DNA from 2 places in the Burkholderia sp. THE68 genome. Region 2 is predicted to be linked to the other one. Evidence: riboswitches for the same ligand, from Rfam matches in the RefSeq annotation. Region 2 holds a riboswitch; the other holds the start of a gene.
The links. A riboswitch is a leader RNA that binds a small molecule or an ion and turns the genes downstream of it on or off. The one in region 2 is predicted to bind cobalamin.
Positions count from the first base shown of each region.

Region 1: it holds a riboswitch for cobalamin, as region 2 does, so the genes downstream of both, BTHE68_RS17820 (CbtB domain-containing protein) here and BTHE68_RS03010 (TonB-dependent receptor domain-containing protein) in region 2, are expected to answer to the same signal.

Region 1 covers NZ_AP022316.1:917,181-924,925, forward strand. Annotated here, with positions in the region: gene BTHE68_RS17805 (cobyrinic acid a,c-diamide synthase CobB) at 1-1,297, shown strand, start outside; gene BTHE68_RS17810 (DUF1289 domain-containing protein) at 1,294-1,536, shown strand; gene BTHE68_RS17815 (CbtA family protein) at 1,550-2,335, opposite strand; gene BTHE68_RS17820 (CbtB domain-containing protein) at 2,345-2,578, opposite strand; cobalamin riboswitch at 2,608-2,734, opposite strand; gene BTHE68_RS17825 (histidine phosphatase family protein) at 2,784-3,335, shown strand; gene BTHE68_RS17830 (DUF1428 domain-containing protein) at 3,415-3,786, shown strand; gene hmuQ (heme-degrading protein HmuQ) at 3,831-4,145, shown strand; gene BTHE68_RS17840 (hypothetical protein) at 4,243-4,647, opposite strand; gene lhpI (bifunctional Delta(1)-pyrroline-2-carboxylate/Delta(1)-piperideine-2-carboxylate reductase) at 4,671-5,609, opposite strand; gene ppk2 (polyphosphate kinase 2) at 5,827-6,723, shown strand; gene BTHE68_RS17855 (hypothetical protein) at 6,748-6,972, opposite strand; gene BTHE68_RS17860 (efflux transporter outer membrane subunit) at 7,148-7,745, opposite strand, start outside.
Region 2 covers NZ_AP022315.1:629,639-637,383, forward strand. Annotated here, with positions in the region: gene BTHE68_RS02975 (LysR substrate-binding domain-containing protein) at 1-301, shown strand, start outside; gene lgt (prolipoprotein diacylglyceryl transferase) at 338-1,240, shown strand; gene BTHE68_RS02985 (SIMPL domain-containing protein) at 1,275-2,006, opposite strand; gene BTHE68_RS02990 (EVE domain-containing protein) at 2,083-2,541, opposite strand; RNA gene ssrS (6S RNA) at 2,617-2,798, opposite strand; gene BTHE68_RS03000 (cell division protein ZapA) at 2,904-3,218, opposite strand; gene BTHE68_RS03005 (ATPase) at 3,215-3,583, opposite strand; cobalamin riboswitch at 3,844-4,146, shown strand; gene BTHE68_RS03010 (TonB-dependent receptor domain-containing protein) at 4,230-6,071, shown strand; gene BTHE68_RS03015 (FecCD family ABC transporter permease) at 6,134-7,132, shown strand; gene BTHE68_RS03020 (ABC transporter ATP-binding protein) at 7,129-7,745, shown strand, end outside.

The DNA.
Region 1 (7,745 bases), on a different replicon from region 2:
GCCGGACTGCCCCGCTCTTTTCATCGGCGCGAGTGCGTCGCATCAAGGCAAGACCACGGTGACGGCCGCGCTCGCGCGCTATCACACGCGACGTGGCCTGAAGGTGCGCGTCTTCAAGACAGGTCCGGATTTTCTCGATCCGATGATCCTCGAACGCGCATGCGGCGCGCCCGTCTATTCGCTGCATCTGTCGATGGTCGGGCTCGACGCGTGCCGCGCATTGCTCGCGCACGCGGCGCGCGAGGCGGACCTCATTCTCATCGAAGGCGTGATGGGTCTGTTCGACGGCACGCCGAGCAGCGCCGATCTCGCCGCCGCGTTCAACGTGCCCGTGCTCGCGGTGATCGGCGCGCACGGCATGGCGCAAACCTTCGGCGCCATCGCGTTCGGGCTCGCGCGCTATCGCGCGGACGTGCCGTTTCATGGCGTGCTCGCGAATCGCGTCGCGTCGGCGCGTCATGCGCAAATGCTGTCGGAGACGATTCCCGAGGGCTTGCGCTATTGCGGCCATCTGTCGAATGCCGACGATATCGCATTGCCCGAACGTCATCTCGGTCTCACGCAGCCCGAAGAAGTCGCGGGCCTCGACGCGCGGCTCGAACGCGCCGCCGACGCCATCGCGCAAACCGCGCTCGCCGATCTGCCACCGCCGGTTCATTTCGACGATGCCACGCTTCCCGCACCGCCGCGTCTGCTCGAAGGCCTGCATATCGCGATGGCGCGCGACGCCGCGTTTTCCTTCGTCTATCCGGCGAATGTGGATCTGCTCGTCGCGATGGGTGCGCGCATCAGCACGTTCTCGCCGCTCGCCGACGAACCCGCGCCCGCCGATGCCAATGCGCTCTATCTTCCCGGCGGCTATCCCGAGCTGCATGCCGCCGCGCTCGCCGCGCATTCGCGCACGCGCGCTTCCATCGATGAACACGTCGCGCAAGCAAAACCGGTCGTCGCGGAATGCGGCGGCATGCTGTATCTGCTCGACACGCTGACTGACATCGAAGGCACCCGGCACGCGATGCTCGGCATTCTGCCCGGCGACGCCGCGATGCAACGCAAGCTGTCGCGCCTCGCGATGCAATGTATCGACACGACGCACGGCCCGATGACGGGCCACACGTTCCACTACTCGACCTTGCAGACGCCGATGCAGCCCACGCTTCAGGCAACGCACGCGACCACCGGCACATCGGGCGAAGCGCTTTATCGACACGGCCCGGTCACGGCCACCTACATGCACGCATACTGGCCGTCGAATCCGGCCGCAGCCGCCGCGCTCTTTCGCGGTGAATCACTATGACGACCACGCCAGACATTCGCACGCCGCTCGACCTCGCATTCACGATCGAACGCGCCAAAACTCAGCAACCAGTCGGCTCGCCCTGCACCGACGTCTGCAAGCTCGATGCCAATAACGGGCTGTGCCTCGGCTGCTTTCGAAGCCGCGAAGAGATCAAGACCTTCCGCGCGATGGATGACGCCGCGAAACTCGCCTTATTCGACGAACTGCTTGCGCGGCGTGCGGCGATAACGAAATAGGCAACGCGGCCGTTCAAGCCGCGGCCATGCGCCTGACTGCCGGCCGTTCCAGTTCCCGCGCCGCGAGCGCGCCGAACACGAGACCGAGCGCGGCCCAGATCAGCGCCTGAATCCCGATCGCGGCGAGCCGGAAATTCCACAAGAGCGATGCGGAGAATTCGGCCGGGACTTCATCAATACGGGGCAACGCGACCTGCGCCACCACGATCACGACGAGATACGCCGCCGCGCCGATGAGCGTCGCGTTCCAGCCGCCATGCCGCGCCTGCATGCGCCGCTGGAGCCGCACGGCAAACACAGCCGCCGCGATCGAAATGGCCACCATGCCGAAGAAGAGCGCCGTGCGCGGCCCGATGGTCTCGGGATTGCCCACTGCCGGCGGATTCGGCGGGTACTTGAGAAACGGCACGATGGCCACGCTCACGAAGCCGAACAACGCCAGCAGCGCCGACGTGCCGCGCGCATGCAGCGCGCCGAGCCGTCCATAAGCGAACGCGAACACGAGCGAAAAAAGACCGCCCAGCGCGGTGCCAAATACGGCAACGCCGGTCAGCAGACCAAGGCCCGCTTGGGTATCGCGTGAGACGAGTTCTTCGTCGCCGTGATCGTGCGAATGCGCTGCTGTAGCCGATGCATCGGCATGGTCATGTTCATGCGGCGCCTGCGCATGCTCATGCTGCTCCTCGAACGCGATCGCGCGCGCCACCGACGGCTCGCCGAACGCACGCGCGAAACCGAAGCCGATCAGGCCCGCGACCAATCCCGCGATCATGCCGCGTATCAGCAAAGTGCGAATCATGACGGGACCTCAGTGGCACGGAAAGCCGAGCAGATGCCGGCCGTCGTGAACGAATTCGTGGACGTAGGTGCCCGAGAAAATCGACGTCGCGCCCTGCTCGGCCCCGACGAAATAGATGGCGATCAACAGAATCAGGCCGATGAATACGGCCCAGGGCAGCACTTCGCGCACCGGAATGGGCACGGGTACGTCGAGCGACGGGGAAACCGGAGCGGAAAAGGCCGGCGCGTTGGAAGCATTCATTTTGGTTCTCCAGGGAAAAGCGCGTCCCGATTGATGAAGAGCGTGCAGCGGGGTCTGACTCGCGGCACAGCGCCTTTCGACACACGAACCGCATACAGTGGCGCGACCGTGCCGGGTTTGCACCGGCTTCCTCGCACTGCAAGCTTGCCATTCTATGACGATTGACGGCAAAGTAAAACGATCTCATCCCGCCGGTCCCGCTCCCTTGGAACTCATCCTCCTGTGCCACGCCGCCACGCGCGCGATGAAAACCGGCCGCTTTCCCACCGGCGACGAACCCGCCGAGCACGAAGGGCGCGCTGTGCTCGCGTCGTTGCGCGCGAATGGCCAGACGCGCGTGATCGCGAGCCCCGCACGCGTGACGCGCGAGACGGCAGGATGGATCGCGAATGCGTTCGAGATCGTGCCCGCGTTCGACGACCTCGACTATGGCCGCTGGCGTGGGCTGTCCATCCGCGAGACGGGCGAGCGCGAGCCGGAGCATGTCGCAGCGTGGCTCGCGGACCCGCTCGCGCGTCCGCACGGCGGCGAGAGCGTCGGCATGCTGGCGATTCGCGTCGCGCAGGGGCTCGCCTTCATCGACCGCCTGAATGCGCGCGAGCGCTGCATCGTCGTCACGCATGCGATCGTCGTGAAAGTGGCGCTGGCGCATGTGCTCGGCACGCCGCTCGCGTCCGTCTACGGAATGGACCTCGCGCCGCTTTCGTCCACCGTGCTCAAACGCGCGTCGCCCGGAGATGCCTGGACGCTCGCCTGAACTTCGTTCCTTACAAAACGCTCAAACGAGCAGCGCATCGCATGCGCGGCCCTTTCCCGAACCGATTCAGGAGACTCAGATGGCGCACTACGTGGATGGATTCGTCGTACCCGTGCCGATCGACAAGATCGACGCCTACCGCGCGATGGCCGAAGCCGCCGGCAAGATCTGGCTGGAGCACGGCGCGCTGCAGTTCGTGGAGACCCTCGCCGACGACGTGAAGCCGGGCAAGGTCACATCGTTTCCGCAGAGCGTGCAGTTGAAGGACGGCGAGACTGTCGTGTTCTCGTATATCGTCTACGCATCGCGTGAAGAGCGCGACCGCGTCAACGCGAAGGTGATGGAAGACGCGCGCCTCAAGACGATGATGGAATCCGGCGACATGCCGTTCGACCCGCAGCGCATGTTTTTCGGCGGCTTCACGACGATCGTCGAACTCGGGCGCGGCTGATATCTTCTACTTTTGACCGCTTACGTTGAAGGAAACGCATCGACATGTATATCGCCATGAACCGCTTCAAGATCGTGCCCGGCGCCGAGGCCGATTTCGAACGCCTGTGGACCAGCCGCGACACGCATCTCAAGGACGTACCGGGATTCGTCGAGTTTCATCTGCTCAAAGGGCCCGCGAAAGACGATCACGTTCTCTATTCGAGCCATACGATCTGGGCAAATCAGGCAGCCTTCGAGGACTGGACGCGCTCGGACGCGTTTCGCGCGGCGCATCGCAACGCCGGCGGCGAAACGCGCCAGCTTTATCTCGGCCACCCGGAGTTCGAAGGATTCGAGGTGATTCAGACTGTCAAATAGGCGAGTAAGGCGCGCGTTTCGAACGAATGCGCGCTTTCGGCGGCACGCGCGTTTTACACTCGTGTGAAAAAACGCGCCTCGTCCGATATGTTTTTGATTACGCCTTCGCACCACGCGCCATGCGCTGCAAGGTGGATGAATCGATCGCGGCGGCGCAGATACGGACCGCTTCTTTCAGCGTGCGCGGCCGGCCTTCGCCGAATTGCGATTCGAGCATGGCCACGGCGCGCACGCGCTCGTCACTTCCAAGCTTCTCGCCGGTGGCAAGCTCCAGTACGGAAATGAAGTAGGCCGCTGGCGGTGAGGCGCTTCCCTGGGAAGCCGCCTGGCGCTCCCCGCCCGCGCCTTCGCGCCCGTCTTCGCGCGCGGGAATCCACGGATGCCATTTGCTGTCGTATCGACTTTTCATGGGTTGGTTCACTGGCTCGGTTGCTGTGGCGCATTGCTGCGCCGTTTGTGCGGTGGGGCTTTGCGCCCGTCCATATTTGTAAACCTCCAGCAAGTACCGTTCCAAGCTCGATCACTCTACGCTGTCCCGCTTTCTTCCGACAAAACCGCGCGCGCCACGCGGCATGCCGCCAGATCCCACGCCGCGCAGCCGACCGATTTGAACATCACCGGACGCGCGGCATCGACGGTGCTCGACGATGTCGCGAGCGCTTCGGCCAGCGCATGCACCGCGCTCCAGTCGATGCCCGCGAGAATGAAATCGCCCGCTTCGTGCCGCGCACCGGCGGGATCGTCGACATAAAGCTCGCTCGCATGAACGGTCGCGGCGTCAATCTCGGCGGCATCGGCGGTGAAGGCGCCCACGCCGATCACGAGGCGGCCCGCGCGCGCGGGCATCGTGTAGACGGGCGTCTTGCTCGTGGTCGCGGCGATGACGACATCGATCGAATCGGGGATCGTGGCTTCGTCCAACGCGGCGAGATTGCCCGACGCCGACGCATGCGCCGCGCAAAATTCACGGGCGCGCCCCGGACGCGAGCCCTGCACACGAATGCGCGCTTCGGGATAAACCGCTGCGAGCGCTTCGACGTGATACGCCGCCTGCTTGCCCGTGCCGATCACGAGCACTTCGCGCGGCGCATCGGCATGAAGCGCGCGGATCGCGAGCATCGACACCGAGGCCGTGCGGCGACCCGTCACCGTCGGGCCGTCGAGCATGAACTGCGGCACGCCGGTCGCGGCATCGTAGGCGGTGACCTGGCCGTGGATCGTCGGCAGACCGCGCGCGCCGTTGCCAGCGCAGACGTTCACAAGCTTGTGCATCGCGAGATCGGCGGCACTCGCGGGCATCGAGAGCATGACGCCCCCCTCGATCGGCACCACCATGCGCTCGGGACTTACGATGCGGCCCGCCGCGTAATCGAGCATCGTCGCGGCGAGCGTGTCCACGAGCCGGTCGTACGGCACGAGGCGCGCGGTTTGGGCTTCGTCGAAACTCTGGATCGTTGCGGTCATCGGGTTCGCTCGCTGTGGGCGTTGAATGGAGGCTGGCAATGCCATCGGCATGCCATCGAAGTGCGGGAACATTCTAACGGTGCGCGACATCGCGTTACTACAATGCCCGAATCAGCCGCTGTCATATGAATGCCATCGAATATCGGCATAATCGGCGGTTCCGCGCCGCGACCGGTTTCGATCCGGCGGCCGCCCCAGAACGCCCACGGAGCCCTTCATGAACACGACGGACAAGCAGCGCCGTTTTCACGCCGATATCATCGACAGTTATGACGAAGAGTTCGAGATGGAGGTCGACGATCGCTTCCTGGACGGCGAATCGACCTTCTCGGAAGAAGAGCGGCAATTACGCAAGACCTATTTCCGCGAACTGTTCCGTCTGCAGGGCGAGCTCGTGAAGTTGCAGGACTGGGTCGTGCATACGGGGCATCGGCTCGTCGTGATCTTCGAGGGACGCGACGCCGCCGGCAAGGGCGGCGCGATCAAGCGCATCACGCAACGGCTGAATCCGCGTGTGTGCCGCGTGGCGGCCCTGCCCGCGCCGAACAACCGCGAACGCACGCAGTGGTATTTCCAGCGTTATGTGTCGCATTTGCCGGCGGCTGGCGAGATCGTGTTGTTCGATCGCAGCTGGTATAACCGCGCGGGCGTCGAACGTGTGATGAATTTCTGCACCGACGCCGAGTATGAAGAATTCTTTCGCTCGGTCCCCGAGTTCGAGAAGATGCTAGTGCGCAGCGGCGTCCAGATCATCAAGTACTGGTTCTCGATCACCGACGACGAACAGGAAGTGCGCTTCGAGGCGCGCATCGAAGATCCGCTCAAGCAATGGAAGTTGAGCCCGATGGACCTGGAAAGCCGCCGCCGATGGGAAGCGTACACGGCGGCGAAGGAAGTGATGCTTCAGCGCACGCACATCGCCGAAGCGCCATGGTGGGTCGTGCAGGCCGTCGACAAGAAGCGGGCGCGACTGAACTGCATTCATCATCTGCTGAGTCAGGTGCCGTATCACGAGATCGAACATCAGCAGATCGAGTTGCCGGCTCGTGTGTTCAACCCCGATTATCTGCGGCAGCCTGTGCCGGATGAGATGTACGTTCCCGAGATCTATTGAGCGTCGATATTGTCGCGGCTTGCGTCAGCAGCAGTTGCTGCAGGGAAGATGCTTCACTGTGGCATTGCTGCGCTGACGTGCCGTTGCAAGACGCAGCGCGAATTGATACGCGTGCTGCGAACCTCTCAGCATGATCACGAACATCACCTGCGCGAGATTGAAGTCGAGCGTGACCATCAGGCGCGTCAACAGTAGCAGTGGCAGCACCACCGCCGGCTGATACAGTTGTCTTGCAATCAAGTCTTTCATCTTCGGCTCCCTATCCCATAGTTAGAATTTTATGGATTTGGGGCTTGCGGATAAACGCTCCGTAGGTGAAGACATATGTTCCATTCGACGAACAATCGGTTTTGTTTATCGAGTAAACAGACTTTCGCCGGATCTCGTATTCGGGACCCGGCGACGAAAACCCAAAAAACAAAACCTACTTCTGCGCGAGACTCGGCTCCACGACAGGCTTGGGCATGGCATCGCCCCAACCGCCCCCCAACGCGCGAATCAGATTCACCGTCGATACCGCCTGCGTCCCCTGCAACTGCACCGACGCGCGCTGCGTCTGAAGCACCGTCCTTTCGGCATCGATGACATCGAGATAATTCACTGCCCCTTCGGTGTACTGCGTCCGCGAAAGCTGCGCGGCCCGCACCGAAGCCTTCACAGCATCGTCCTGCGTCGCGGTCTGACCTTCGAGGATGCGCAGATCGGAAAGATTGTCTTCAACCTCGCGGAATGCAACCAGCACTTGTTGCCGATAATTCGCGACATCCTCTTCATACACGGCACGCGCATTCGCGAGATTGCCCTTGCGACGACCGCCATCGAAGATCGGGATATTCAGCGCGGTGCCCGCAAACGGCCCGAGCAGGAACGTGCGGCTCGACCATTTGAAAAGATCGCCGAGCGTCGCCGATTCGAAGCCGCCCGAACCCGTCAGCGTCAACGACGGAAAAAACGCCGCCTTCGCCACACCGATGCGCGCATTGGCCGCCGCCATCGCGCGTTCCGCCGCCGCGATATCCGGA
Region 2 (7,745 bases):
GTATGACATCATCATGGGCTGCTACGGCGCGGCGGGACTGACGCCACGCATCGGCCAGGAGGCGATCCAGATGCAGACCATCGTGAGTCTCGTGTCCGCCGGCATGGGCGTCGCGCTCGTGCCGCAGTCGCTGCGTCATCTGCGGCGCACGGGCGTCGTGTATCGTCCGCTGCGCGTGGCGGGCGCATCGGAAACGGTCGTCGAGACCGGGCTCGTGTGGCGCGCGGCGGAAGTGAGCCCGGTGCTCGCCGGGTTCATCGAGATCGTCCGTTCGCGGGCCGAAAGCGCGGGTTCTGTATGATTCGCCCTTGTAGTTCGCTCAAGCTCTCACTTCAGAATGCTCATACATCCCAATTTCGATCCCATCGCGATCCATCTCGGACCGCTCGCCGTGCGCTGGTACGGCCTCATGTATCTGGTGGCGTTCGTGTCGGCCATCGTCATCGGGCGGCTGCGTCTGCGGCTGCCGTATGTCGCGGCGCAAGGCTGGACCGCGAAGGACATCGACGACATGCTGTTCTACGGCGTCCTCGGCACGATTCTCGGCGGCCGCCTGGGCTATGTGGTCTTTTACAAGGCGAGCTATTACGCGGCGCATCCGCTCGACATCTTCAAGGTGTGGGAAGGCGGCATGTCGTTTCACGGCGGCTTTCTCGGCGTGACGCTCGCGATGGTGCTGTTCGCGTTTCATCGCAAACGCACCTGGCTGCAGGTGACCGATTTCGTCGCGCCAATGGTGCCGCTCGGCCTCGCGGCGGGGCGTCTGGGCAACTTCATCAACGGTGAGCTGTGGGGCCGCGTGACGGACCCGAACGCGCCGTGGGCGATGCTGTTCCAGAATTCGACCAACGACGACGCGATCTGGCTCGCGAAAAATCCGCAACTCGATGCGCAATACCATCTCACCGAGATCTTTCAGCGTTACCACATGCTGCCGCGCCATCCGTCGCAGCTCTACGAGATCGCGCTGGAAGGGCTCGTGCTGTTCATCGTGATCTGGACGTTCTCGCGCAAGCAGCGGCCCGTGGGCGCAATTTCCGCGCTGTTTCTGATCGGTTATGGACTGGCGCGCTTCACCGTGGAATTCGCGCGTGAGCCGGACGATTATCTCGGCCTGCTGGCGTTCAACCTCTCGATGGGCCAGTGGCTTTCGCTGCCGATGATCATCGCGGGCGTGCTGATGATGGTGTGGGCGTACAAGCGCAATCTGCGCCTGCCGCCCGAATCCGCAAAAGCTTGACGGTTGCGGGGCGGCGTGCCCCGCAACGCATCGTTCAACGTCCCATCTGCACCGAGCCGGAGACGTCGACGGTCACCGTCGACGTGCCCGCTTCCATGGCGATCGGCGCGGCCATCTTCGCATCGTTGCTCATCGCGCGCGCCTGCATCATCATGATCGGGCGCGGCTGATTCCCGCTGCGTCCGACATTCACTTCCCGAATCGTGAAATTGCTATAGCCGAACGCTTGCGCTGCGGTTTGCGCCTGCTTGCGGAACGAATCGATGGCTTGCGAAACGAGCTTCTGCTCCGCCGCGCGCTGCGCTTCCGGCGACAGCGAGAACGCGACGCTGCCCACCTGCATCGACGAACTCATCTTGCCCGCGAGCTTCGACGCCGCCGCGAAATCGTGCGATTCGAGCACGACTTCCGTGCGGCCGCGCCACGCGGAGATCTTGCCGTCGCGGTCGGTGGTGGGGTACACGGTGAACGAGCCGCTCTTGGCGGTCACGCCCTCGACGCCCTTGGCTTCGCGCAACGCGGCTTCTGCGCGCTGATTGAGCGTGTTGGTGAGCGAGGAGGGATCGGCCGCTTCCTGCTCGAAGAAGAGCGTGATGTCGACGACATCCTGCGGCACTTGCGCGTTGGCCTGCGCCGATAGGGACAGCACGCCCGAGGGCTGCGGCTGCGTAATCACCGTTTGCGCGGCGGCCATTTGAGAGAAGCTGAGCGCTGCGCCCGACATCGCGAGAAGCGCGAGCGCGGCAGCGGTTTTCTTGTTGATCATCGAAGGACTCCGAACGCGGGATATCGCGTGATTCGCGACGGACTTTAGGCGCGGCCCGCGTGTCGTAAGTTCCTTGTTAGACGAGTTGCTCGGTAATAAATCGCCATTGCGCTTCGGTCACCGGCGTGATCGACAGGCGATTGCCGCGCGCGAGCACCTGCATGTCGGCGAGTTCCTTGTGCTCGCGCAGCGCGGCGAGCGGGACCAGCGGTGTCTTCTTCACGAACTTCACGTCGACGAGCATCCAGCGCGGCGTTTCCTGAGTGGATTTCGGATCGAAGTAATCGCTCTTCGGATCGAATTGCGTGGGATCGGGATAGGCCGTCGAGCACACTTTCGCGATGCCCGCGATGCCCGGCTCCGGACAGCTCGAATGATAGTAGAGCACGCCGTCGCCGATCTGCATCTGATCGCGCATGAAGTTGCGCGCCTGATAGTTGCGCACGCCCGTCCATGGCAAGGTTTTTTTCGGCGCGTGCGCGAGATGATCGATGCTCGCTTCGTCCGGTTCGGACTTCATCAGCCAGTAGCGCATGGTTGTTCGCTATGCGGAAATCGACGATGCAAAAAGAAAAAACGGCATCGGAAAAACCGATGCCGTTCTTTTGAAGAGGTCCCCGCCACAGCCGCTAGGCCGGCATCCTGAACCTGGGTTCAAGATTGGTCGCGGTAAGCAACACTTCGGGTACATCGGACTAGCGACGCGCGCGCCCATGTTGCAAGGTTCCGCAACCGTGCCAATGTAGCATTGGTTCAAGGAATATATGACCTTGGCGAACCAGGCAGGGAAACGTCACTCTACACCAATCGTTTGCCTTCTGCAGCCTCTAGTCATCAATTCGACGGTTTCTTTTTTCGATTGACTTTGCGCGCTGATTGACTCGACGCGCAGGCACCTTACTGCGCTTCGTATTGCGCGATGACGGCGCCCAGTTGTTCGTTCATCGAATGCATCGTGCGACGGATTTCCTCGGCGGGGAAAGCCTCGCCGTGACGCACGCTGTCTTGCAGCTTAAGCAATTCCGACGCCAGCGAAAGCGCCGCCATCACTGCGATGCGATCCGTGCCGCGCACGTTGCTTGCATTGCGCACCTTGTTCATCTCGGCGTCGACGCGCGCGACTGCTTCGCGCAACGCGCCTTCCGTTTCCGGCGAGCACGCGAGGCGATACGGCTGCCCGAGAATGGAAACTTCGATCTGCGTGTTCGTCATGCCTTCTCTCCCTGATGATGTTCGCCGTGCAATTCCGCTTCAGTTGCTTCCTGGGAATCGGCTTCGAGGAGATCGAGTTGATTGTCCGCTTCGGCATGTTGCGCGGACTTCGCACGCGGCAGCTTTTCGAGAATCGCGTTGAGGCGCACTTGCGCGTCGTCGATTTTCGCGGAGAGCGAGTCGCGTTCGGATTGCAGCGTGTCGCGTTCTTCACGCACCTGCTCGAGTTCGGCCTGCACGTTCGCGTGATCGGCGCGCAGCTGTTCGAGTTGTTCCTGCAGCGCTTCGCGCGCCTGCTTGTGGCGCTCGCTGATCTGGATCAGCCGGCCGATATTTCCTGACAGTGATTCGAGTTCGTTGAGCATGTGCTGCGTCCTCTAAAGACCTCGCATTTTAGCGCGGTTCAACGGAGCTTCCGATAATTGTCTCGTTTCGAGACGTAACAGCATGCGATCTCGCGCTTAATCCATCGAATCAAGCGCATGTCGTCATGCATTCGTGTGCAGATAAACGCGAGCGCCGATGCTTCGCTCGTTGAGGACAGGCCCGGCTGTTTCTCGTTAGATTCGTCATGCGCCGCGCCAATCTGTCCGCGCCGTTTTCTTGACGGCCCCAACCCGCGCTCCTACACTTGCCGCACTTTTGGTGCTCGCATCCGCGGATCTCGCGGATGCAGTCAAACGGGAAACAGGGAGCGAAGTCCCCGAAGTTCAACCGGGACGAGCCAACCTGTGCTGCCCCCGCAACGGTAAGCGACCGCAACGCAAGTTGCAAGTCGTCTCATGCGCGTTTTTGCAGCGCGAGCGTGTCGAATTTCATCGCACGGTCGCGACTGCAAGAAACGTGTCGACGCCACTGCGCACGAATGCGCGGGAAGGCGAGACGATCCGTCGCCAGCCCGGATACCGGCCAAGGCTCGACGCATCGGCGCATATCGCGCGATGCGTTCGTCGCGCATCGTCCTCGCGGGGAGCGGGGTCGCGCTCACGCTCCACGGGAAAGCTTCACACCATGTCATCGCCTCTGGGCGCGCTCGCCGCGCTCATTATCTTGCCGCTCGCCAGCACCGCGCACGCGGCCGACGACTCATCGCAAACGCTTGCGCCGGTCGTCGTCACCGCGACGCGCGCGCCGCAGCCGCTCGCCGAATCGATCCCGCAGACGTCGGTGTTCGACGAACAGGACATCGCCGACACCAATGCCACTGACGCGCTCGGCCTCGTCGCGCTCGCACCCGGCGTGCAGGTCACGCGCAATGGCGGACCGGGCGCGAACTCGGGTCTCTTTATACGCGGCGCGGCGTCGTCGCAATCGCTGGTTCTGATCGACGGCGTGCGCGTCGAATCGGTCTCGCTCGGCGCGGCGCAGTTGTCGCAACTGATGCTCGACCAGATCGGGCGCGTCGAAGTCGTCAACGGCAATGTATCGGCGCTGTATGGTTCGAATGCGATCGGCGGCGTCGTGCAGATTTTCACGAAGGAAGGCGAGCCGCATCCGCCGCGTTTCAGCTTCGAGGCCGAGTACGGCAGCTATCACACGCAGCGTCAGTCAGCGGGCGTGAACGGCGCGCTCGACAAGGACGGCCGCACGACCTTCAGCCTGAACGTTTCGCGCGAGAAGACCGACGGCTTTTCGTCGCTCGATCCGGCCATCGCGCCGGGCGCGAATCCGAACGCGAACGGCTATCTGAACGAGAGCGTCGCGGCGACGCTGCGGCACCAGTTCAGCGACAAATGGGACGCGGGCGTGCGCTTCCTGCAATCGAACGGCATCAACAGTTTCGACGATGCCTACGGCCAGCCCGCCGACATCAACGAAACGCACGACCGCGTGCGCTCCGCGTCCGTGTTCGCGAACGGCAGGATCACCGACGACTGGACTACGCATTTCATCATCGGGCAGGGACAGGACCGCGCGAATATCGAGCAGAACGGCGTCTATACGAGCCGCTTCAACTCGGAGAACCGTCAATACACCTGGCAGAACGATGTCAGGATCACCGAGGCGCACAAGTTGCTCTTCGGTTACGAGCATCTCGATCAGACGCTCGATTCCGATCAGTTCAGCGCGCCCGATCGTCACGTGAACTCGGTGTTCGTGGGCTACGTGGGGCATATCGGCGCGAGCGATGTGCAGGCGAATTTGCGTCACGACCAGTATTCCGATTTCGGCGGCGCGAACAGCTACTATCTGGGCTACGCGTACAACTTCGATACGCACTGGAAGGCGAGCGCGAGCTATTCGGCATCGTTTCGCGCGCCGAGCTTCGACGACCTCTACTATCCGTTCAGCGGCAATCCGTCGATTCGGCCGGAGCGCAGCCATTCGGTGGAGGCAGCGTTGCAGTACGCATCGAATGCGCTCGGCGTCGCGCGCGTCACGCTGTTCCAGACGCGCTATTCGAATCTGATCGACTATGTGTCCGATGGCGGCTTCTACTATGTCGCGCAGAACGTCGGGCGCGCGAAAGTGCAGGGCATCGAGGGATCGTGGGCGGGCCATGTCGGCGCAACGGATGTGCGCGCGGGCGTGACGTTCCAGAATCCCGTCGACGAAACGAATCACCAGGACCTGACGCGCCGCGCGCGGCATTTCGCGACGCTCACCGCGCATCGCACGATCGGGCGCTGGCGCGTCGGCGGCGAGTGGATCGTGAGCGGAGAGCGCAGCGATTACGATTCGACGCTCGCGGGATATGGCATCGTGAATCTGTCGGCGCGCTACGACATCTCGAAGTCGTGGTACGTCACGGCGCGCATCGACAATCTGTTCGACAAGGACTATGAACTCGCGTACTCGTACAACACGCCACGACGCGGCGCCTATGTCACGCTCGGCTGGCATCCGTCGTGAGCGGCGTCGTGAGCGGCGTCGTGAGTCGCGTCGTGAGTCGCGTCAGTGAGCGCCCGCGCGCGATGAACGCGAGTCGCGCGGCTGCGATCTGGAGCGCGCTCGGCATTGCGGCGCTCGTCGTGCTCGTCGCGTCGCTCGCGCTGGGCAGCGTCGCGTTGCCGGTATCGCGCGCGATCGGCGCGCTCTTTCACGCGCATGCCGCGACACCCGATATCGCCGATGAAATCGTGCTCACATTGCGCCTGCCGCGCGCGCTCGCAGGCTTTGCATCCGGCGCGCTGCTCGCGCTTGCCGGCGCGCTGTTGCAGGTGCTGTTGCGCAATCCGCTCGCGGAGCCTTACGTGCTCGGCGTGTCCGGCGGCGCGGCAGCCTTCGCGCTCGCCGCGATGCTCGCCGCGTTGCCGTGGTGGGGCGTCGATCTCGCCGCGTGCGCGGGCGCGTTCGCATCGATCGTCATCGTGCTCGGACTCGCGCGCAAGGACCTCTGGCAAAGCGGACCGGACGCGTCGCCGCGACTCTTGCTGACGGGCGTCGTGATCGCATCCGGATGGGGCGCGTTGATCACGCTGATTCTGAGCATCGCGCCCGAAAGCCGGCTGCGCGGCATGATCTTCTGGCTGACGGGCGATCTCAACGGCGCGGGGGCGCCGTGGCCCGCGCTGATCGCGCTCGCCGTCGCGCTCATCGCGATCGTGCCGGTCGCGCCGCAACTGAACGTGCTGCTGCGCGGCGACACCGCGGCGCGCGCGCTCGGCGTGCCGGTCGAACGTGTGCGGCTGCGTGTCTATCTCGTGGCGTCGATCGCCGCGGCGGCCGCGGTGACGACAGCCGGGACCATCGGCTTCGTCGGGCTCGTGGTGCCGCATCTGCTGCGCCTCGCGTTCGGCAACGATCAGCGCATGCTCGTGCCTGCCGCCGCGCTCGCGGGCGGTCTCGCCGTGATGGCCGCCGATCTCGCCGCGCGTACCGTGATCGCGCCCGCGCAATTGCCGGTGGGCGTCGTCACCGCGTTGATCGGCGTGCCGATGTTCCTGTGGATGCTCCTGCGGAGACCGCGATGACGCTGCATCTCGATGCCATCGTGCTTCGCGCGGGCGCGCGCACGCTGATCGACGGTCTCACGCAGACGATGTCGGCGGGCGAGGTGTGGTGCATCGCCGGGCCGAACGGCGCGGGCAAGACGACGCTTATCAACGTGCTGGCGGGCCTCATGAAACCCGCATCGGGCCGCGTGTCGCTCGAAGGCCGCGCGCTCGCGTCATGGCGCGCGGCGGATCTAGCACGCGAACGCGCGTTGATGCCGCAAGCCACGCACGACGCGTTCAGCGCGACCGTGCTCGATACCGTGCTGCTCAACCGCTTTCCGTATCTGGCCGGCTGGGGCTGGGAAAGCGACGACGATCGCAGCGCCGCGCGCGCCGCGCTCGACATGCTCGGCCTCGCGGCGTTCGCCGCGCGCGACGTGCTGACGCTGTCCGGCGGCGAACGCCAGCGCGTCGCACTGGCCGCAGTGTTGTGCCAGAACGCGCCGCTGCTGTTGCTCGACGAACCCCTTTCGCATCTCGATCTGCATCATCAGATCGATTGTCTTCATGCACTGCGCGACGCGGCGCGCGAGCACGCGCGCACCATCGTGTTCTCGTGCCACGATCTGAATCTCGCGCGCCGTTTCGC